Regions from separate parts of the Mesorhizobium sp. WSM1386 genome, predicted to be linked through region 1. Evidence: predicted binding sites of a transcription regulator. Region 1 holds the regulator's gene; the other holds the start of a gene.
The links. Region 1 encodes LexA, which represses DNA repair genes until DNA is damaged. Its sites were predicted from a motif close to TGTTCNNNNTGTGTTCNG; they were not measured.

Region 1 (10,493 bases):
TTTCGCTGGCGGCCGAACCGGATTTTGCCAGACCTGTCGCGGTGGTGGCCCTCATGGGCTTCCTGGCGATTGTCTCGCGCTCGTGGCCGAAAACCCATCTGTTCCTGACGGCGGCATTGCTGTGCGCGCTTGGCTTGCTCGCCGCCAAGGTCGAGACGTGGCGCACGGGAACCCAGATGCTGGGCTCGGAAATCTCGACGCAACTGAGCGGCCGCGTGGTCTCGATCGAAGAGATGGAGACCGGCCGCATCCGGCTTACCATCGACGTGACGTCGACCGCCCGGCCGAAACTGCGCTACGCGCCGGAAAGGGTCCGGCTTTCGGCACGCAAGATACCGCCGGAAATGACCGCCGGCTCCCTTATTACCGGCTATGCCAAGCTGTTGCCGCCGACCGGTCCGGTGCGGCCGGACAGCTATGATTTCTCCTTCGACAGCTATTTCGCCGGCATCGGTGGCAGCGGGTTCTTTCTCGGCAATCCAAAAGTCGTTGCAGCCGACGACGCTGGCATGCCGCTGTCGGCCCGCCTTTCATCAGCGATACAGAACGCCCGCGAAGCCATTGCCGACCATATCAGGGGCAGCGTCGGCGGCGCAGAAGGCGAGATCGCGGCGGCGTTGATCGTCGGCGTGCGCGCCGGCATCCCCGACGAAATCAACGAAGCGATGCGGCGCACCGGCATCTATCACATCATCTCCATATCGGGACTGCACATGGCGCTGGTCGCCGGCACCATCATGGGGCTCCTGCGCGGCGCCTTCGCGCTGTTCCCGGACTTTTCCGCGCGCCGGCCGGTGAAGAAATACGCGGCCGCGGCCGCACTGTTGTCGATCGCCGCCTATCTCGTCATCTCCGGCGTCGTCGTCGCCGCCGAGCGCAGCTTCATCATGCTGGCGGTGATGCTGATTGCCGTCCTGTTCGATCGCGCGGCGCTGACCATGCGCAATCTGGCGATCTCGGCGATCGCCGTCATCCTGGTTTCCCCGCATGAGGTGGTCGGACCGAGCTTCCAGATGTCGTTCGCCGCGACCGCGGCCCTGGTTGGCGCCTATGCCGGCTGGGCGGATCACCGGGCGGGAAAAACGAGGCCACCGCCGCCGAAGCGCTCCTTGCCCGGCTTCCTGACGCGAAAATTCCTGCTGGCGACAGGCGGATTGGCCATGACCTCCATCATCGCCGGCAGCGCCACGGCGCTGTTTGCCATCTGGCATTTCCAGCGGGTGTCGCCGCTCAGCCTGTTCGCCAATCTGGCCGTCATGCCGATCGTCTCAGTCGTGATGTTCCTGGCCGTTGCCAGCGCGCTGCTGATGCCGTTCGGCCTGGATGCGCCATCCCTTTACTTGATGGGCAAGGGCCTGACCGCGATGATCGCCATTTCGGCGTGGATATCGGAACGCTCTCCGGTCGATGCGGTCGGGCTCATCTCACAGCAATCCGTTCTGCTGGTGGCAATTGCCCTGGTCATCGCGACGATGGCGACGACGTGGCTGCGGCTTGCAGCGCTTCCATTCGCGCTCGCCGGCTTGCTGGTGGTGTCCGACACGCGCACGCCGGATGTGCTGGTCTCGGAAGACGCGCGGCTGGTCGCGCTGCCGATCGGCGGTGGCGAACTCGCGGTCAGCCGGGCCCGGCCGAACGAATTCACCGTCGACAACTGGAAACGCGCGCTGAGATCCGAAACCATTATCCTGCCGGAGATGTTCGACAAGGCGGATGGACAATTCGATATTGCCGATGCCGTCAGCCTGCCGCCGGGAGCGCCGTTCTATTGCACCGACGGTGTCTGTCTCGCCAGGCACCCGTCCGGTGCGATCATAGCGCATGTCGAAGACCGCAAGGATACCTGGAAGGCCTGTGGCTTCGCCGACCTGATCATCGTCAATGACGCAACGGCCTACGACGCCTGCCACAATCCGCTGGTTCTCGTCGTCACCAAACGGCAGCTCGCCCGCAAGGGCAGCGCGGCCATCTTCTTCGACCGCCAATCGGCCACCGGTCCGCCAACCATCAGCTTCGCGGTGGACAGCCCGTATCGGCCCTGGCACGCGCAGCGAAAATTTTCGCGCGAGGCGAGGGGCCTGCAGCCCTATCGCAAACCTGACAAGCCAAGTGCCGTGCCGGCTCAGTAGCGCCTGATCAGCCCGACGAGCTTGCCCTGCACCTTGACCCTGTCCGGCCCGAAGATGCGCGTCTCGTAGGCCGGATTGGCGGCTTCAAGCGCAATCGAGGCACCCTTGCGGCGGAACCGCTTCAGGGTCGCTTCCTCCTCGTCGACCAAGGCCACGACGATCTCGCCCGGGCTCGCCGTATCGGCGTTGCGGATAATGACCGTGTCGCCATCGAAGATGCCGGCCTCGATCATCGAGTCGCCCTTGACCTCCAGCGCATAGTGCTCGCCGCCCATGATCATGTCCGGCGGCACCGAGATGGTATGCGTCTGATGCTGGATGGCATCGATGGGCACACCGGCAGCGATGCGACCCATGACCGGGATGGACACCGCTGGAACCGCATCGTCGTCGTTGCCGGCAGCGGCAAAGCGCGACGGTGCCGGCTTGATCTGGCGGCCGAGGCTGCCCTGACCGAGACCGCCTTGGCCGAGACTTCCCTGGATGACACTTGGAGAGAATTTCTTCGCCGCGTTGAGGCCCGGCGCGATCGAATCGGGCAGCCGCAGCACTTCCAGCGCACGCGCCCGGTTGGGCAGCCGGCGAATGAAGCCGCGTTCCTCCAGCGCCGTGATCAAGCGATGGATCCCTGATTTGGAGGCGAGGTCGAGCGCCTCTTTCATCTCGTCGAAGGAGGGCGGAATACCGCTTTCCTTGAGCCGTTCATGAATGAACATCAAGAGTTCATGTTGCTTGCGTGTCAGCATGGCGGCCCCCAAGGCATCTGGACAAGGTTTTGATCCAGAATGGTTCTGATCCAGAATCGAAAAAACAAACCCAGAACAAACACTATCTGTTCCAGTTGTGTTCTGCAACCGTTTAAAGTTTAGTGAATTTGGTAAGAGGGCCGTAATCATTTGCAGGGCCGGACAGGCCGGAAATCGGGGATTTTCGCCCGTTGCCGCCCGTCGCCCGCATTGAAATGTCTTGGTTAATAGCCTGCGGCCAGTCTTGCGACATGGCTCGGCATCAGCCGACGGCAGACCCTGGCGAGGCCGATTTTCGCGCCTGCGATCGGCTTGCCTGCCGTGAACGAAACGAAATCAAAACGCCAACAATCGCCGGTTTGGAAGCAGGTACCGATCGCGGCTTCTGCAATCTCGTCGAGCGTCGGACGATGAGGAGGTGCCGAATCATCCGGCAACCGCTTTCAAGCTGCCGGCGCGCGCGACGTCCTTGTTCGCGTCGCCGTCCTCGCTGTGGACATAGACGTGCAGCGTATAGCCGATGTGGGCCGTCATCAGCGCTTTTGCCCGCTCGACGTCGAGGTCCAGGGCGGCTTCCATGATCGCCGTGTGGTGCTCGATCGCCATCGCCCCGCGCAGCGCGTTCATGGCCTCTTCGTAGCCATCCTTGAGGCCGGCCGCGGCTCGCAATGTCGGCGCCAGCCCAAGAAAGCGATGATGCCGGCGCAGCTGGTCCGAGATCGTCGAGCGAAACCGCAACAGCCAGCTGGACGTCGCGGCACTCAGCAGCGCCGCGTGAAAAGCCTCGTGGTTCTCGTCCCACTGGTCGACGGCGGCATCCGAGGGATCGTCCACCGCGGTCTTGCAGCGGGCGAGCCGGTAGTGCGCGGTGACAACCGCGTCTTCCCATTTCCGGCCGCCGTTCTCCATCGATTCCTGGAAGAGCGGTATCTCGACGACCATCCTCGCGCGCGCCAGATCCTCAAGTTCGGCGCGGGACACGGGGGCGACCGCAAAGCCGCGATTGCTGATGGCGGTGACCAGGCGTTCGGCTTCGAGGCGCGACAACGCTTCGCGCAGCGGCGTCCAGCCAACTCCATAGGTGCCGCGCAGGGCGCTGAGCTTGAGCGGGGCGCCCGGCATGAGACGGGTGGTGAGGATATCGCGCCGCAGAAGCTGGTAAGCAGCTTCCGTCTTGGTGGAGTTCTTCTGGTCCTGCATCGCGATCCATTCGTTCTCTGCCATTGGAGAAATTATATATGATGGCGAGTGATGGCAAGAATTATATATAATGTTTGACATGCGCCGATGGACTGACCATGATCGCTGGAGGTGCCCCGAAGCGGCGCTGATCAAATCTGGGAGGAAATGATGTTGAAGTCGAAGTCCGCTTGGCTGTCGGGATTGGCCCTGGCCGGTGCATTGATGGTCAGCGCCGGCAGCGCCGCGGCCGATCAGATCCGTATCGGCATCGCCAATTTCGGCGAGCATCCGCAATTGAACGCCGCCATAGCCGGCTTCAAGAAGGCGCTGACGGACAATGGCTTCGTCGAGGGCAAGGACGTCGTCTACACGGAGAGCCATACTAATTTCGATGCATCGCTGGTGCCGCAGATGATCGCCAAGCTGCAGGCCGAGCAGCCCAAGCTGATCTACACCATCACCACGCCGGTCTCGCAGATCGCCAAGAAGGCACTCGCGGGCTCCGGCATTCCGATCGTCTTTGCCGCGGTCACCGATCCGGTGGCGGCCAAGCTGGTACCGTCGTGGGACGCGGGAGACGAAGGCATGACCGGCGCCAGCGACCTGCAGGATGTCGCCGCCGTAATGGCCTTCACCAAGAAGCTGTTGCCGAACGCCAAGCGCTTCGGCGTGCCGTACAATCCAGGCGAGGCCAATGACGTTGCCCTGGTCGAAAAGATCAAGGCGGCGGCGCCCGCGGCCGGTTTCGAGGTCGTGGAGGTCGGCATCGACAACGTCAATGACATCCAGCAGCGCATCGCCTCGCTCGCCGGCAAGGCCGACGTCATCTACGGCCCGGCTTCGAACCTGATCCAGCCGGCGATCGCCGCCGTCTCCGCGGCCGCTCGCCAGGCCGGCATCCCGGTCGTCAACTCCGATGACAGCGCGGTCCGCAACGGCACCGTACCGGCAAGCTTCGCGGTCAATTACACGCAGGTCGGCGTCAACGCCGGCAACATCGCCGCCGAGATCCTCAAGGGCAAGGATCCGAAAACGATCGCGCCATCGCGCCCGGCCTACACGGATCACATGGCAACGATTTCCCGCAAGGCGATGGCCGCGTTCGGCATCGAGATACCGGCTTCGATGGCCGATTGCGGCTGCATCGTCGACTGATATCGGGACTGAAGGGTGACGGCGGGGGCGCCGTCACCCTTCAGGTCAGGGAGGAACGATGCTCGAGATCCGATCCGCGCGCAAAGTATTCTACAGGGGCCAGGCCGACGAAAAGATCGCGCTGGACAGCCTCAGCCTGTCATTGGCGACTGGCGAGTTCGGCATCGTCATCGGCTCCAACGGAGCCGGCAAGAGCAGCATGCTCAACGCCATTTCCGGAGCTCTGATCCTCGATTCCGGCAAGATCCTGATCAACGGCGCCGATGTGACAAACATGCCGGTGCACAAGCGCGCCGCCAAATTGGCGCGGGTCTTCCAGGATCCGATGCGCGGCACCGCCGCCAGCATGACGGTGGCGGAGAACATGCTGCTTGCCGATCTGCGCAGCCACAAGCGCACCTTGCGGCAAGGGCTGAACGCCACACGGCTCGCCTCCTACAAGGAGCGGCTGTCGATATTGGGCCTCGGTCTTGAAAATCGCCTCGACACGCGCGTGGACCTGCTCTCGGGCGGACAGAGGCAGTCCCTGTCGCTGATCATGGCGGTCGGCGGATCACCTGATTTATTACTGCTCGACGAACATACCGCGGCGCTCGACCCGCGTACGGCCGAGATCGTCATGCAGGCGACGGTGCGCGCCGTCAGCGCGCTGAAGCTGACCACACTGATGGTGACCCACAACATGCAGCACGCCGTCGACTATGGCAGCCGGGTGATCATGCTCGACGCGGGCCGGGTCCTGCTGGAAGTCACCGGCGAGGAAAAGGCTAGGGTCACGGTTATCGATCTGATCGGCCATTTTTCCGTCAAGACCGACCGCATGTTGTTGGCGAGCTGATCCCCATGGGCTTTATTGAGGAAGTTCTCTCCAGCTTCATCGCGATCATGCCGGTCACCCTGGCGCAAAGCCTGATCCTGGCCTTTGTCGTGCTCGGCATCATGATCCCGTTTCGCATGCTGAATTTTCCCGATCTCACCAGCGAAGGCGCGTTTCCGCTGGGCGGCTGCGTCTGCGGCGTGCTTTTGGCTGCCGGAGCAGCGCCGGTGACCGGCATCCTGGTCGCATTCATCGTGGGTTTCGCGGCGGGCTGCTGCACCGCCTTCATCCATCTGCGCTTCCGTATCCACACGCTGCTTGCCGGTATCCTGATGATGACGATGCTCTACAGCATCAATCTTCGCATCATGGGGAAGTCCAATCTCTCCGTCTTCGGTTCGCCCGCGGTGTTCGACTGGGTACCGTTCGCGCGGCCGGGTTTTCCGGCCAGCAAGATCGTCGTTGCCGGTCTTCTGGCGCTCGTCGTCTTCGTGGCGCTCTACATGTTCTTCAGGACCGAGAAAGGGACCGCGGTGCGCGCCGTGGGCGCCAATCCTGATATGGCCGAGGCGCAAGGCATCAATGTCTGGGCGGCGACCATCGGCGGCGTCGGGCTGGCGAGCGCGTTTTCGGCGTCAAGCGGCGCGCTGATGGTGCAGTCGCAGGGTTTCGCCGACGTCAATATGGGGCTGGGCATCCTCATCAACGGACTGGCCGCGCTGATGATCGGCGAGGCGGTTGTCGGCAAGCAGACGGTCTGGCGCCAGCTGCTGGCGCCCTTTGCCGGCGCGATCATCTACTACCAACTGGTGTCGTTCTGCCTTGCCGCCGGCATGCCGCCTCCCGATTTGAAGCTTGCCACGGGCCTGTTCGTGCTCGCCATGCTTGCTCTGCCAAGCCTCAAGCGCAGCCGGGGACCCGCGCCGGCTCGCGAAGCCATTCGTGAATAATCGAGGACATCACCAATCATGAACGCAACGCTCGACCTCAAGGCCGTCGAAGCCATGGATGCGGCGGATCCGCTACGCGCCATGCGCGACCGGTTCACATTGCCGGAGGGTGTGATCTACCTCGACGGCAATTCGCTGGGAGCAGCGGCGCCTGCGGTTTTCAACGAGCTGCAGAAGGCCGCGACGCAAGAGTGGGCGCAGGACCTCATTCGTGCTTGGAACACCGCGGGCTGGTTCGACATGCCGGTCGCGCTTGGCGACCAGCTCGGCCGGCTGATTGGCGCCGCCCCGGGCCAGACGGTGGTCTGCGACACGACTTCGATCAACATCTACAAGGTGCTGCATGCCGCACTCGGCATGCGGCCGGACCGGTCAGTCATCGTCGCCGAGGGCGACAGCTTTCCGACCGATCTCTATATGGCCGAAGGCGTCGCCTCGACTCGGCCGGGTACCGTGCTGCGGCTCGAAGGCGTCGATGCGCCTGATATCGAAGAGCTGATCGATGAGCGCGTCGCGGTCATCCTGGTCAACCACGTCAATTACAAATCCGGCCAGTTGCGTGACATGGCCGCGCTGACACGTAAGGCCCATCAAGCCGGCGCGCTGATCGTCTGGGATCTCTGCCACACCGCCGGCGCCTTGCCGGTCGAGCTCGACAGCGCCAATGCCGATTTCGCCATCGGCTGCACCTACAAATATCTCAATGGCGGTCCGGGCGCTCCGGCCTTCATCTATGCCGCAAAGCGTCATCACGGCGATGTCCACCAGCCGCTGAGCGGCTGGTGGGGCCATGCGCGGCCGTTTGCCTTCGAACAGGGTTTTGCCGCCGGCAGCGGCATCCGGCGCTTCCTGTGCGGCACGCAGCCCGTGCTTTCGATGCGGGCGCTGAAAGGGGCGCTGGATATCTGGGACGATGTCGACATGACAGCGGTGCGCACGAAGAGCATTGCGCTGACCGATCTTTTCATCCAGCTCGTCGAAGCAAGATGCGGTGCCTATGGCCTCGAACTGGAGAGCCCGCGGGACGGCAATCAGCGCGGCAGCCAGATTTCCTTCATGCATCCGCATGGCTACCAGGTGATGCGGGCCTTGATCGAGCGCGGCGTGATCGGAGACTTCCGCGCGCCGTCGACTATCCGCTTCGGCTTCACGCCGCTCTATGTCGGCTACAGAGACGTCTGGCAGGCGGTCGAAGTGCTGGAGGACATCTTGCGCTCTGAAGCTTGGAAAGATGCGCGATTTGCGGTCAAGACGGCGGTGACTTGAGAAACTAGAGCCGGGTGCGGACCGTCCAGAGTTCCGGGAACAGCACGACCTCCAGCATCTTCTTGAGATAGGAGGCGCCCGACGTGCCGCCGGTGCCGCGTTTCAGGCCGATGATGCGCTCGACCGTGGTGACATGGTTGAAGCGCCAGCGGCGGAAATAGTCTTCGAAATCGACCAGCTTTTCGGCCAGTTCGTAAAACATCCAGTAGCGCTGCGGGTCGCGATAGACGGTCTGCCATGCGACCAGGACCGCCTCATTCTCGGTCCGGGTTTCGCGCCAGTCGGTCCGCCCGGCGTCGGCGCCGATGTCGAAACCGTTACGCGCCAGAAGCAGCAACGCTTCGTCATAGAGTGACGGTTCCGCCAGGATCGCCTCCAGCTTGCCGCTGAGGTCCGGACGGTGCTTGTGGGGCCCGAGCATTGCAAGGTTGCGGTTGCCGGCCATGAACTCGATGGCGCGATATTGCCAGGACTGGAAGCCCGAGGACTGGCCGAGCGCATCGCGGAACTCGGTGTATTCGCTGGGTGTCATCGTGCGCAGCACGTCCCAGGCATTGTTCAACTGCTCGAAGATGCGTGCGACGCGCGACAGCATTTTGAAGCTGGGCTCGAGCCGGTCGGCACGGATGGAACGGATCGCGGCACCGATTTCGTGCAAAGCGAGCTTCATCCAGAGCTCGGATGTCTGGTGCTGGATGATGAACAGCATCTCGTCATGCGCCGACGACAGCGGCGTCTGCGCCTCCAGCACTTTCTCCAGTTGCAGATAGTCGCTGTAGGACATGCGTTCCTTGAACGACATCTGGGCGCCTTCGGACGCTGGATCGTAGGGCTCGCTCAATTGACGGTCTCCGTGCGCAGCCGGAAGCGCTGGATCTTCCCGGTCTGGGTCTTGGGCAGCGCGGTGATGAATTTCACCGATCGCGGGTATTTGTAAGGTGCGATGGTGGCCTTGACGTGGTCCTGCAGGCGCTTGACGGTCAACGCGTCCGGCGCCACGCCTTGCACCAGCACGACATGCGCCTCGACGATCTGGCCGCGCTCGGCATCGCCGGCGCCAATGACAGCGCATTCGGCGACATCGGGATGCGACAACAGCGCCGCCTCGACCTCCGGTCCGGCGATGTTGTAGCCGGCGCTGACGATCATGTCGTCGGAGCGGGCGGCGAAATGGAAGAAACCGTCTTCGTCCTGGGTGAACGTATCGCCGGTAAGGTTCCAGCCGTCGCGGACATAGTCCTTCTGCCTGTCATCGGCCATGTAGCGGCAGCCGGTCGGTCCACGTACCGCAAGCCGTCCGGTCGCGCCGCGCGGCACTTCACGCATCTCGTCGTCGACGATGCGGGCCTCGTAGCCGCCGACCGGTTTGCCGGTCGATGCAGGCTTCATGTCGTCGAAGCGGTTGGAGATGAAGATGTGCAGCATTTCGGTGGCGCCGATGCCGTCGAGGATCGGCTTGCCGGTCTTCTTCGTCCACTCCTCGAAGACCGGAGCCGGCAATGTCTCGCCGGCCGACACGGCGACACGCAGCGACGACAGGTCCGCCCCTTCGTCCATGGCCTTCAGCATCGCGCGGTAGGCAGTCGGCGCGGTGAAGGAGATAGTCGCTTTGTAGGTTTCGATGATGTGGATCATGTTGGGCGGCGTCGCCTGCTCCAGCAGCGTCGCCGCCGCGCCGAAGCGCAGGGGAAAGATGGCAAGCCCGCCAAGGCCGAAGGTGAAGGCGAGTGGCGGCGAGCCGACAAAAATATCGTCCGGCGTCACCTGCAGGATTTCGCGGGCATAGGCGTCGGCGATGATCAGGAGATCGCGGTGGAAATGCATCGTCGCCTTCGGCACGCCTGTCGTGCCCGAGGTGAAGCCGAGCAGGGCGACATCGTCGCGGCCGGTGTTGACGGCGGTGAAGGTCACCGGCTTGTCGAGCGCGGCGCGATCGAGCTCGGCATCATGGTTGGCGGTGCCGTCGAAGCCGATGACCTGTTTCAGGAACGCGCTGTCCTTGGCGCAGGCGGTCATCTCGTCCATCAGCCTGGTGTCGCAGAGCGCGGTGGTGACCTCGGCCTTGTCGACGATCTTGGAGAGCTCGCCGGCGCGCAGCATCGGCATGGTGTTGACGACCACGGCGCCGACCTTTGTGGCGGCCAGCCAGCAGGCGACCATTGCAGGGTTGTTGGCGGAGCGGATCAGCACCCGATTGCCCGGCTTGACGCCATAATTCTCGACCAGCGCATGGGCGAGCCTGTTCGTC
Region 2 (10,493 bases), 810 kb from region 1:
CCTAGCTTGGCCCGTGCCGTTGGCACGGGACGACATTTGGAGTCAGTGTTGCCCGCTGGGAATCTTGGCTTCAAACAGCTGCGGAGGGGCACGTGGGTGCGTATTCGGAAGAAACGATCGGACTATTTGCAGAAGCCTATGAAAAATGGACCCTGCGGCAAGAACAATTAATGACGGACTATATGACTCGGGCTTATCGTGGTGAAAGGGCATCCGAGTATGCGCGGCATGGTTTGTCGAGGCGATTGCAGAGCCTTCGTCACGGCATCGATCGGATGTTTCAATTGATACCCCTGGAATCGGATGAGCCTCCAAGCCGCGATGAGCTCATGGATGCTACAGCCTTCATTCACTCGTTTCTGGTGAGCGTCTACGGCGGTTTGGACAACGTCGCTCGTATTTGGTGTTGGGAAGCCGAAGTGAAAAACGGGAGGGGAAAACCTCTCGCAGACGGGCAAATTGGTCTTGGCCCCAAGCACATCACGGTTCGCGAGAGCTTGTCACACGAGTTGCGAGATTACCTAAAAAGCGCTGATCCTTGGTTCGAATATTTAGCAAACTACCGTCATGCAGTGGCTCACAGGATACCTGTCTACATCCCTCCAAAAACGATTAGCGACGAAGAGGGCAAGGAGTGGCGAAAATTAGAGGAAGGGATTGCCCGAGCTGCGAAAGCTAGGAATTTCGATGAGTATGACTGGCTCTTTGCCGCCCAGAGGGCTCTTGGTCGCTTTGAGCCTGTAATGACACATTCATTTGGAGAAAATGCGAGGCCTGTCTGGCTTCATGGGCAAATGCTTTGCGATTTCTCAACTGTCGTTGAGATTGGCGAACACCTGCTGAAAGAGTTGAATGGGCTAGACATCTGACAGAAACAAACGCATTCGACTATACCTTGGCCTTTCGCCAGCCAGCCCACCAAGCTTCCCATTCGGAGCAGAACCAACGCTCTCCTCGCGCCGGGTTAATGCGTGTGGCCAGATAATACTCTTGACCCGGCACGTGATAGATATGCTCGCCGCGATCGTTGATGTTTCCTTTGATGTCGCAGCCCACTCTGCGCACGGCGACGGAGGTCGTTGATCTGCCGGGATAATGAACGTTTGGAAGAGAGTGGCGGGTGTCTATCGCGACATAAGCGAGGGACGCCGTGCCAAGCAGCGCCAGAGAAACAGGAAGACGAACTCGCAGAAGCGAACGCCACCAAGGTGTTCGCCGTCTAGCCCACGGATGAACAGAATTGCCCATGCCATCTCCCCGAGGGGAGAATGCTTCTGTCAGGCGGAAGAGTCTAGAGAAGGGCTTCATCGTCTGGCGCTGGCTGTTGCTCCTCAACGTAAGCCTGACAACCTTCATTGAAGGATTGGCTATTGCCATCGCAGTCGTTGGCGTCCGAAATACCATTTCGTTCGGCCCAATCGTATCCCGCTTGATGGCCGGGGCAGCCCGCTGTGCAGTCGTAGCCTCGAGCGTCTGCTGCGTCACGGCAGGACAGTCCACAGGCTTAACAACACGATAGCGTCAAAGGCGGCCCACCTGCTCATCGAGGTATACCCGATTGGCGTTTAGAGGGCCCGCACCACTGGGGGGTGATGCGGGCCCGGCCAAGGGTTGCCTTTCCTTGACCAGCGGCGCTAGGCGCTGCCATCGCTGGAACGAGTTCTTGAACCTGAGGTTCTACAAAGGACAAAAAAGCCCGCCATTCATTCACGAGGTCTTGCTCAATCGTGCTGACCCCGGGCGCGGGCAATGCGCCACAGCCGGTCACTTCAGGGTTTAGGCCCGAGGCTACACTGTCACAAACAGTCGCTGTCAACCCAGATGTTACATCGCGCGTGATGGATTATGTTACATCACCTCAGGGCATACCCTGACGTGCAGCTATGACGGTGAGAACGGCACTGGTATTTGCATAAGCGGCACATGGTTGCTCGCGGGGCTCGGAACGGTCGCTCCCAAGTTCCGTTAAAGCTTCAGCTTCGCCCTTAGGGCATCAATTCGCTTGGAGGCCTCTGCTTTGCTGAGATCTTCGACGTAACTTTTGTCGTCGTCCGCCTGTTCACACAATGTTTTGAGGTAGGAAGCCTGCGACGGAGTCATTGGCTCGTCACCAGTCGTCCATTCGTCAGGATCCTTGTTGATGTTATCGCTTTTTTCTCGGGCCGAAGCTTGCATTTCGTTCCTCCATGCGCAGAACGGCAAAACGCGTTTGATCTCCTTTTGTTCCCCATATTCATCAGCGTTATATATTCGACAAGGCAGATTAGGAGATAGCCTGCGAGGCGTGCTATATGGGGGATGAAGATTTCCCCAATGGCCGTTTTTCCGGCCATGCTTGCCGACCCCCCCCCCCACGCCTTCAATGAGATCGTGCTCGCTCGCGCCCTGCGGTCGAGCCTAGCGCAGCAGCGGGCGCTAACGCGTGCTTTGCTTGAGGAACTTGCCTGTGTTCGCATGGAGGTCAGGGACGCCTCTGCCTTCCGCTATCACGTGCGCGCAGACTTCCTCAGCAGCTTTGCTTCGGGGGCACGACAGGCCGGGCCTCCTTCACTTGGTAAAGAACGCACTTTGAATCATTTTGAAACGCGCTTCCAAACAGTGTAGCAATTACCCTTCGCTGGAAGGGACGCCGCGATGGTTTCAACGCAAACAGACATCGCCCGAGCGGCTATCGAAGCCAGCTTCCTGTCGCGACACAATTCCTTGGTCGGAGCCGCCGCACTCCGCCAGGATATGGATCGAACCAGACGGACGATTGCGGTATCACGAGAACTGCTGAAAAGGCTTCGCCAGCGCCAGCGCGATGATGCTCACAAGGTGAGGGCAGATGCAGAACCGGCCCCCACAACCGTGTCCGCATTCGACGCCGACATTATCCGCAAGGTGTTCCACGATATGGTATTGGAAACGGGAGTGCCTGACTGTCAATGGCGGGATCTGGCTAAGAGCTTGGTATTCGAGTTCACCGGGTGCGAGCAGATTAAAGCTGGCTTGGTTGACTGGATTGTCTCAGGCGCTACCCAACTGTAGGGATGAACGGGCAGTGCACTAGCCAACTATTACCTAGTGTGACCTGTCGGTTCCCAGTTTGCGCGCTTTTTGGCCGCTACCAGTCCCGCCAATGGCGTGTGCTGCCGCCGCCGCGAGGTCGACCACTGCAGCATAGACGTTCCATCACTCCATACGATGCGCAAGATTCCTGAGTGCGAAGAGGGAACTCTTCCAGCGTCTCGAAGTTCGGGCTCGCATTGGAGAACCGAGATGCCCATCAATCCAGCTGCCAACGACAATAATCATTCGAGCAAGAAGCCGGTCAAGGCGACCGAAACCACGCTTAAGGATCAAATAGAAGAAGCCAGAGCGCGGCTCAGATACAAAATGGCACGGCGGGCGATGAAACTTAGGGCGAGACACTGAGATGCCGTGGTCGAGCGATGACGGCCGTAACGAGCAGGCAACAGCGGCTGCGGCACTTATTGTAGAAAAAGAAAGGGCCGAACGTGCTGCCAAAACTGCGCGGTTGAAAGAAGCCCGTCTGGCACAGGAGCCAACCGTGCCCTCGCCGATAAGGCGCAACTCAAAAGCTACGAAGAAGGTGCGCCGGATTTTTGTGGCAGGCTAGGAGGTGCATGACTCGCAATCACAACCGCCCAGCAGGAGATATATCTGCGCACCCACGGCTGACCCCGAAAAAGAAGAGCGCAGGTGGCGGCCTGTTGGCAGGCCCAACGATGCCTATGGCGGCTTCACGCGCTCGCACGACCTAGAATGAAACGGGGTAACCTCAAAGCCCGCTCAGCTTCTTCTGAAGGGTGATGCTCAAGCTCAGCAGCCCTTCACCAGTCTCGTCCCTGACGTAGATAGCTAATTGCTGGCCATCGAGATCCTTGAGGGATTCTCGCGCCAGATCTCTGAGTCCTTCTATGCCCTCACGACATGCTCCCTCGATGCCGTCACATTCAATTCCCACCTCGTCTTTCACGAGCTCGTCACGGTCAGCGCTGTCAAAGAAATATCTCGCCATGGAACACCTCTATTGCCACAACGCTTCAGCGGCCCTTTTGGTGCAGATAGGTAGGGTCAAAATCTCCGGCGCGAATGAGCCCTGACCAGTCGGTTGCATGAAAACGCGAGCCCACGGTGGAGATCAGACCGTCGCGTCTAAGGTCCTGGAGCACTCGGTTCACGTGCACTGTGGAAAGGCCAAGCGCATCACCAAGCGCAGCCTGCGTTATCGGAAGGCGGGCCACATGATCTTCAATGCGGCCGACCGCCCGGAGGCGGACAATGAGTTCGCACAAAATGTGAGCCATACGAGTACAGGCATCGCGTCTTCCAACGTTGGTGACCCACTCTCGATAGATCGCCGCATCAATTACTGTCGAGCGCCAAAAAACCCTCATGATGGAGGGGTGCTGGTCGCAAATAGCGCGAAGGGCGTCATGCCGCATGAAGCCTACGCGAGAGCGCATTAAAGGTGTAAAACTGCAGTCCATGACCGACAGGTGCAGTCCATGAAGGTCGGGAATATCGCCGGGAACGAAAAACGAGGTGATCTGGCGTTTGCCATCACCTGTCATTTTAGTCGAGCCTATCAGGCCGTCTAGAACAACAAAGGAAAGCGTCGGCTGGTCGCCGTCGCGCAGAATGTCTGCGTTGGCCTGATATTCCTTCTCCTGAATTGCCACGTTTCCCAAGATCGTAGTGTCTGATGGTCCGAGGTCAGAGATCGTCTGGAGCTTGCGGATCAAAATGTTCGAGGAAGGATTCTGTGCCATCGAGGACCTTATTGGGGTTGGAACCCAACTTACAGCGGGCGCTAATGTTCCGCTGCGCTGCCGAGCAGATGACGGCCGTGGCCAGAAAGCGCGGCCATTCTTGCGACCGAAGCCTTTTTTGCGACAATCGAGATGTCACTATCATAGTTGATTGTGGCTGCTGGTGACCTTGCGTAAGGGACAGCTATCGTAACTGTCCAACAGGGAAACGGTATGTTGTATCCGGGTAGGTTTTTGAGCCGAGCGATATTGAGATGCTGGCCCGAGTTTGTCACATGGTCTGCAAAGAGCACGGCGTATCTCTTAGTTCGCAGAACGGAGAGCGCATAGCTGCGCACGTGCTCAGGCTTTTTATGAATGGTTTGACTGGGCAGAGTGAACTGCTCGACGCTGAAAGGAACTGGGCCAAGCAGCGTTCGGTCCAGCAGATCGATGTCAACTACGCAAACATGAGAGAGGCCGCGTGATACAGCACGGTTGTGGCAGCCGAACACCCGCCGCTACCCGAGATATACGGCGGGGTTGTTCTCCTTCAAGGATGTAGCCGGTTGCTGCAAGGATGAGACGAAGCCCGCCGCGCTCTTAATTGTGGCGGGTTCTCGTTGTCCGCGCTACCCAGCGGTAGGATAGCCGTGCTACATGGGGGATGACATTCCCGCAATGGCCGTTTAGTCGGGCGTGATTCCCGATATTCCGGACGGCTTCAACGAGATCGTGCTGGCGCGCGCTCTACGCGCCAGCCTTGCACACCAGAGGGCGCGAATGCGTGTGTTGCTTGACGAACTTGCCCGCCTGCGCATGGAGGTCAGGGACGCCTCTGCGGTCCGTTACCATGTACGGGCAGACTTTCTCAGCAGCTTTGCTTCGCGGAGCAGCGAGGACCAATTGAGCCCAAGCAAAAATATCAGTTCTCGGGCTTGATCCTCGGTGATCCCGGCCTCTTTGACCAGCCTTTCAATCCATGCAGTAGCCGTGTCGTTTTTGGTCTCACCCATAAGCGAACCTTCGATTTGGCCCGCCTAACAACCACGTAAGTTGAAGGGCGTTCCACCCCTACGATTGACTGTCTGAAAGCGTACGAAGATGAGCCGACAGTTGGAAGTGGCCTCATTGGGGTCCCAGCGCGTGACCGCGCTAAGCGGCTTTTCTAGAAAAGGCCCTGAACGGTTGTGCGAGCGTGAAGGCGTCCGGCCGGACCTAAGTCCCGCCGCCCAAACGCATTGGTCTGAGCTTGGCTTCCGGTAAGGAACTGTCTCGAGAGATCGATGTTGGGTGCGCAGCCGCAGCTACGTCCCTTCCTGCGTCGATTAGGTTCGCTCGTCGTTTCGCTCAGGGGGCGAACCCTAGGCTCAAAAGGGATGAGCGGTAGCGTGGGATGGACCTATGATTTTCTAATCTTCGACCATGGTCACCGGGCTTACCCTGACCGCAGTTTACCGGATGGATCAAAACTCCCCAAAAAGGACTTTCAATGCCCATACCTGACGAGTTGGGGGATGCGGAGCTTGTTTTCGACTGTCCCAAATGCTCACATCCTATTGTAAGGCGAGGGTCATGGTTCAAGGTAATATCCATGTTTCGCTGCGAGACGTGCGATGCTAAGATTCGTCTCGGCTACCCAGACAAGCTAGTGTTGTTCGAACGGCATCGCCATTTGATAAAAATCCCACCAGCGGATGCATCGGCTCTTTGAATGAGATCATAGATCGGTGGACTATTCTGGAATTCCGGCGTCGAAGTGGGCGATGGCTTCCACGAAAATGCGGTAGAGGCTCTCCACATCCTCATCTAGCTCTATCCTCTTGATGCCGACCGCTTTGGCGTCGGCCAAGAGCTTGTGGGTGAGTTCTCCGATTGAGACCGCATCGGGAGGCGCTGTCTCTGGGATGTCGTTAGCAATCCATTTGTGCAGAAAGTTGATGCCGCGTGTGCTCATCTAAAGATCCACCAGCCGCCAAGAGCACAGAACGCGAGCACAACGACTGCGGCCGAGATCAAAATTCCCTTCCGGTTCTCCCACTTTGGTGCAGGGCCGGGTCCCAGCTTCTCGGCATGATCGTTCATATCGAGACAAGCAACGCCGGGAGATTAGGTTCCGCTAATTTGACGCGTTCGGCGAACGGCAGGTGCCGGAGAGGTAAGCTGGACCGCAGCTAGTCGGCTTTGTGCCTATCGCTTAACCTTTGTTATTGCGGTGGTTCTGCCCTGCGGTATTTACGCTGCGCCGCTGCGTCCTATGATCGGTCACCGAGAGCTTCCGAAATTGAGCACGTGAAGGAATCGACCTATTTTGGGTGATGCCGATGCTCGTCATTGTCCATCTTTCGAGTGTCGCGAACGCCGCAGATCAACAGGATGCGATTTGGCCGTGAAAGGAAGCCGACCGAGTATTTCGTTGTTCGATTCTGACATACTCTCCCGGGCTCTTACGTCAGCCGTCCGGGATAGCCCGGACTCCGATTGGAAGGTCCAGGCGCGCGAGCTTGTGCGCCTATACACCGGCAAAAAGTCAGCCGACGGAAATTTGATCGCAGCATTGCTTCATGCCAGTCGCGCCCAGTTGGACTTGGAGGAATCCAAGGCCGGTCGGCCCGGCAAGATTGACTGAATACCTGCACCTGCTCGACGTGCTCTCACCGGGTTCTAGGTGGCGGTTTGATGCGAGGATTGAAATTCAGTGCGGCGGAATTTGACCTCGGGCATCTGAGTCACGAGACAACGTCTTTCTCAGCTGAAAATACGCTCAGCACCAGCGGGTGCACATGGAACAGTTCCAGCAAATCGAAGTTCGGCTCCGAACGGAGACGGACGTGGCGGTGACACAAAATTCCAACGACAATCGAATGCCAGAAAAGAAGCCGTATGGCCGCGCGGGAGAGATGTCGCGCGAGCAGGCGGAAGAAGCAGTCAGATCGCGACGCAGGTACAAGATGGCGAGACGGGCACGGGAGTCGAAGCGAGGCTCGGCCATGCCTCGCATCGTTCCTGTCAGAAGCCAAGAATAGGCCGTTGCCGCTTCCGCTGGTCTGGCTAACTAGAACGCCGCATCAGCCAACTACAGTTCAGCGGCGACAGAGCTACGAGCACGAACCACTCGCTGACGTGCAAACAGTCGAGGGCGCTTGGCTTAAGAAGGATAGCTCGTGAAGAGGACCGTCTTATATTCCATAGCTCAGCGCAAGCCATAGCGCGGGGACAAAGATCAGGCAGATCGCCATCCCAACTACCAATGCGATGGCCTTGCGCTCGGTCCGCCTGACGAGGTCAGCAATGGCTTCATCATCGTCTGCCAAATAGATGCCGTCGAGAGCCGAAAGGAATGCAGGAGCGGCATTATCGTTATCATTTGCAGGGCGGTTTGCGCCGTCACCGGCATCGGATCTCTGGATCAAGGTCAACGCTTCTTGCTCCCACTATTCATGACCGAAACTGGACCTACGGTCGGCGGCCCGGCGGTAACGCATCCGGTCCATACAGGTTGCACCGTAAGACCTCAGTCGGAGCGCTCCGCAGACCTTAGCCCCCCGGCGGAACGCAACGCGGCGGGCAACGTTGATGATCCGTAACCGATTGAAATAGGAGAGGAAATCATGGCCGATGGCCCAACTGTTGTTAATTCGGGAGGTGGCGGCGGCACTGCGGTCGCCGTTGTTCTCGGACTGATCGCAATCGTTGTCTTGCTGATTTTCACCGGCGTCATCAACATTCAAGGTGGAAGCAGCAAGGACATCAACGTCAAGGTTGAGGCGCCAAAAGTGGAAGCGCCAGCCGCACCCTCCAAGCCCTCAGCTCCTGCCCCTGCTGGCTAACGCCACTTGGCACCGCTGAGTTAGCTCCAAATCCTGAGAAGGACTTTCCAAATGAAAAAATTTGTCGTCAGCGCAACAGGCGCTCTCATGCTCATGGCCGGTATCGCCACTTCGTTTGCCGGTGACGTGCTGATCCTCAAGCCTGAGCAGCAGACGGTCGTTCGCGAATATATCCACAAGCAAAAGCTCGCATCGGTCAGCCTCCTAGGCGTGGAACTCAACGTCGGCACCGCGCTTCCTGATACCGTTGAGCTTCACACAATCGACGTCCCCGACGTGAGATACAAGTACACCGTCGTTGGCGATCATGCAGTGCTCGTAGATCCCGATACGCGCAAGGTCGTGCAAATCATCGAGTGATCCTATCCACCACGTGGAGGCCGCCCGCCGCTTGTTGAGGAGCGGCGGGCGTACTTTGTGAGGCAGCCGCCGGTGCCATTGGGTAGACAGCTCGAGGGGCGCCTTTGGTCCCGGCTCAGACTGAAGTCCTGTAGGGGAACATTTAGCCTAGCTCCCTGTTCGGTCGGCTGGCGCACAGAAGATCATCGCTGTCGCCAGATCACTTGAGGAGATAAACTATGAGGATGCACCTTTCCAGCGTCGCTGCGGGGCTCTTGCTGTTAGCCAGCGTCGGTTCGGTTGCGGCACAAGATGTTGTTATCACGCCGGAACAGGACACCGTCGTGCGCGAGTACGTGAAAAAGCAACCGATGGCTTCTGTTAAGGTTCCGGGTGTGGAGTTGAATGTCGGCACGGCCCTGCCAGACACGGTCGAACTCCACGAGGTTCCCAATGTTAAGTACCGGTATGTGGTGATCGACAACCGCACCGTTTTGGTAGACCCGAGCACCCGCAAAATCGTGAAAGTCTACGACTGAAAATTGAACTGGTCGGCAACCCGCCGCTCGCCATGGCGGCGGGTTGCGCATGTCAGCTTGCCACTCACCGGGACAATGAAAGATGATGAATCTTGAAGCCGAGACGTCGCAAGCCCTCTTTGCGCGCCTTGCTGATCTCCAAGCAAAAATGCGGGAAGGACGTAAAGCGAAGGTGAAGGCCTCCCAAAAGGTCGCAGCGGACGAAGATCGCAGCCAGACTGATGGTGACAACCTGAAGGCGAGGGTAGACCGAGCAACACCGCTGTCCTGACGAACCAAAGTCATCGAGTACTCTTCAAAGAGATAGATCGCGGACGATGGTGGCAAAATGTCTAGCTCGCGCAGCCGCGACCGATCAGTCGCTGACGGAGGTTCCATGGTTGGTAGCGGTGAAAGCAGGGGCACGAAGCTGAAACGGCTCGCCTCGTCCGTCCCAAAGCATGAATTCGAATTTCTGATGAAGCTTGGCAAAATGACCCGCGAGGAAACCTTGGCGTTGATCGAAAAATACGACGGCGACCGGACTGAAATTTACGCCGATCTGGCGCGCAACGCCGCTCGGCGAGCTTAACCGAGCCGTTGCTGCGCGGGATTTCCTAGCGCGTCAGGTCCAATGTCCGACCTGTCAGTACGGGCAAACCCGAACGCGTTCCTGCACCCGGTGGTGATGACGCCAATGCCTCACCCACCTCACGTGGCAACGGCCATAGTGCCGATGCCGGTAGTAGTAGCGATGCGGGTAGGGGGCAACGTAGCCGGGATAGTAATCGCGATAGCGGGGGCCGTAATAGCGGCCGCCATAATCGTAAAACGGGCCGCCGCCGTAGAAGGGGCCACCGCCGAATGGGCCGATGCCGCCGAACGGACCAAAAACGCCCATGCCGGGGCCGAAGAACTGTGCATCCGCAGGCATGACCGTGACTGCGGCCGAGGCGACGGCAAGCACCGAAGCAAGTAGCAGGTTTCTCATAGCAACCTCCCCAGAGAGCCGATCACCCGGTAAACCTCCGTAGGAGCCGTATGTTCCC

Region 2: AC0NIH_RS23785 (DUF3072 domain-containing protein) is a predicted target of LexA. The motif match lies at 2,211-2,228, and genes of this name have one in related genera.

The regions. Positions count from the first base shown of each region.
Region 1 is NZ_CM148373.1:4,011,852-4,022,344, forward strand. It holds gene AC0NIH_RS19665 (ComEC/Rec2 family competence protein) at 1-2,129, shown strand, start outside; gene lexA (transcriptional repressor LexA) at 2,123-2,875, opposite strand; gene AC0NIH_RS19675 (GntR family transcriptional regulator) at 3,302-4,099, opposite strand; gene AC0NIH_RS19680 (ABC transporter substrate-binding protein) at 4,226-5,212, shown strand; gene AC0NIH_RS19685 (ABC transporter ATP-binding protein) at 5,271-6,050, shown strand; gene AC0NIH_RS19690 (ABC transporter permease) at 6,056-6,979, shown strand; gene kynU (kynureninase) at 6,998-8,245, shown strand; gene kynA (tryptophan 2,3-dioxygenase) at 8,250-9,086, opposite strand; gene AC0NIH_RS19705 (AMP-binding protein) at 9,083-10,493, opposite strand, start outside.
Region 2 is NZ_CM148373.1:4,823,887-4,834,379, reverse strand. It holds gene AC0NIH_RS23795 (hypothetical protein) at 93-869, shown strand; gene AC0NIH_RS23790 (sunset domain-containing protein) at 889-1,248, opposite strand; gene AC0NIH_RS23785 (DUF3072 domain-containing protein) at 1,966-2,175, opposite strand; gene AC0NIH_RS23780 (hypothetical protein) at 2,635-3,030, shown strand; gene AC0NIH_RS23775 (hypothetical protein) at 3,262-3,417, shown strand; gene AC0NIH_RS23770 (DUF6894 family protein) at 3,785-4,024, opposite strand; gene AC0NIH_RS23765 (Crp/Fnr family transcriptional regulator) at 4,050-4,778, opposite strand; gene AC0NIH_RS23760 (DUF768 domain-containing protein) at 6,493-6,714, opposite strand; gene AC0NIH_RS23755 (hypothetical protein) at 7,937-8,176, opposite strand; gene AC0NIH_RS23750 (hypothetical protein) at 8,369-8,587, shown strand; gene AC0NIH_RS23745 (DUF1236 domain-containing protein) at 8,639-8,947, shown strand; gene AC0NIH_RS23740 (DUF1236 domain-containing protein) at 9,166-9,465, shown strand; gene AC0NIH_RS23735 (hypothetical protein) at 9,548-9,736, shown strand; gene AC0NIH_RS23730 (hypothetical protein) at 10,091-10,435, opposite strand.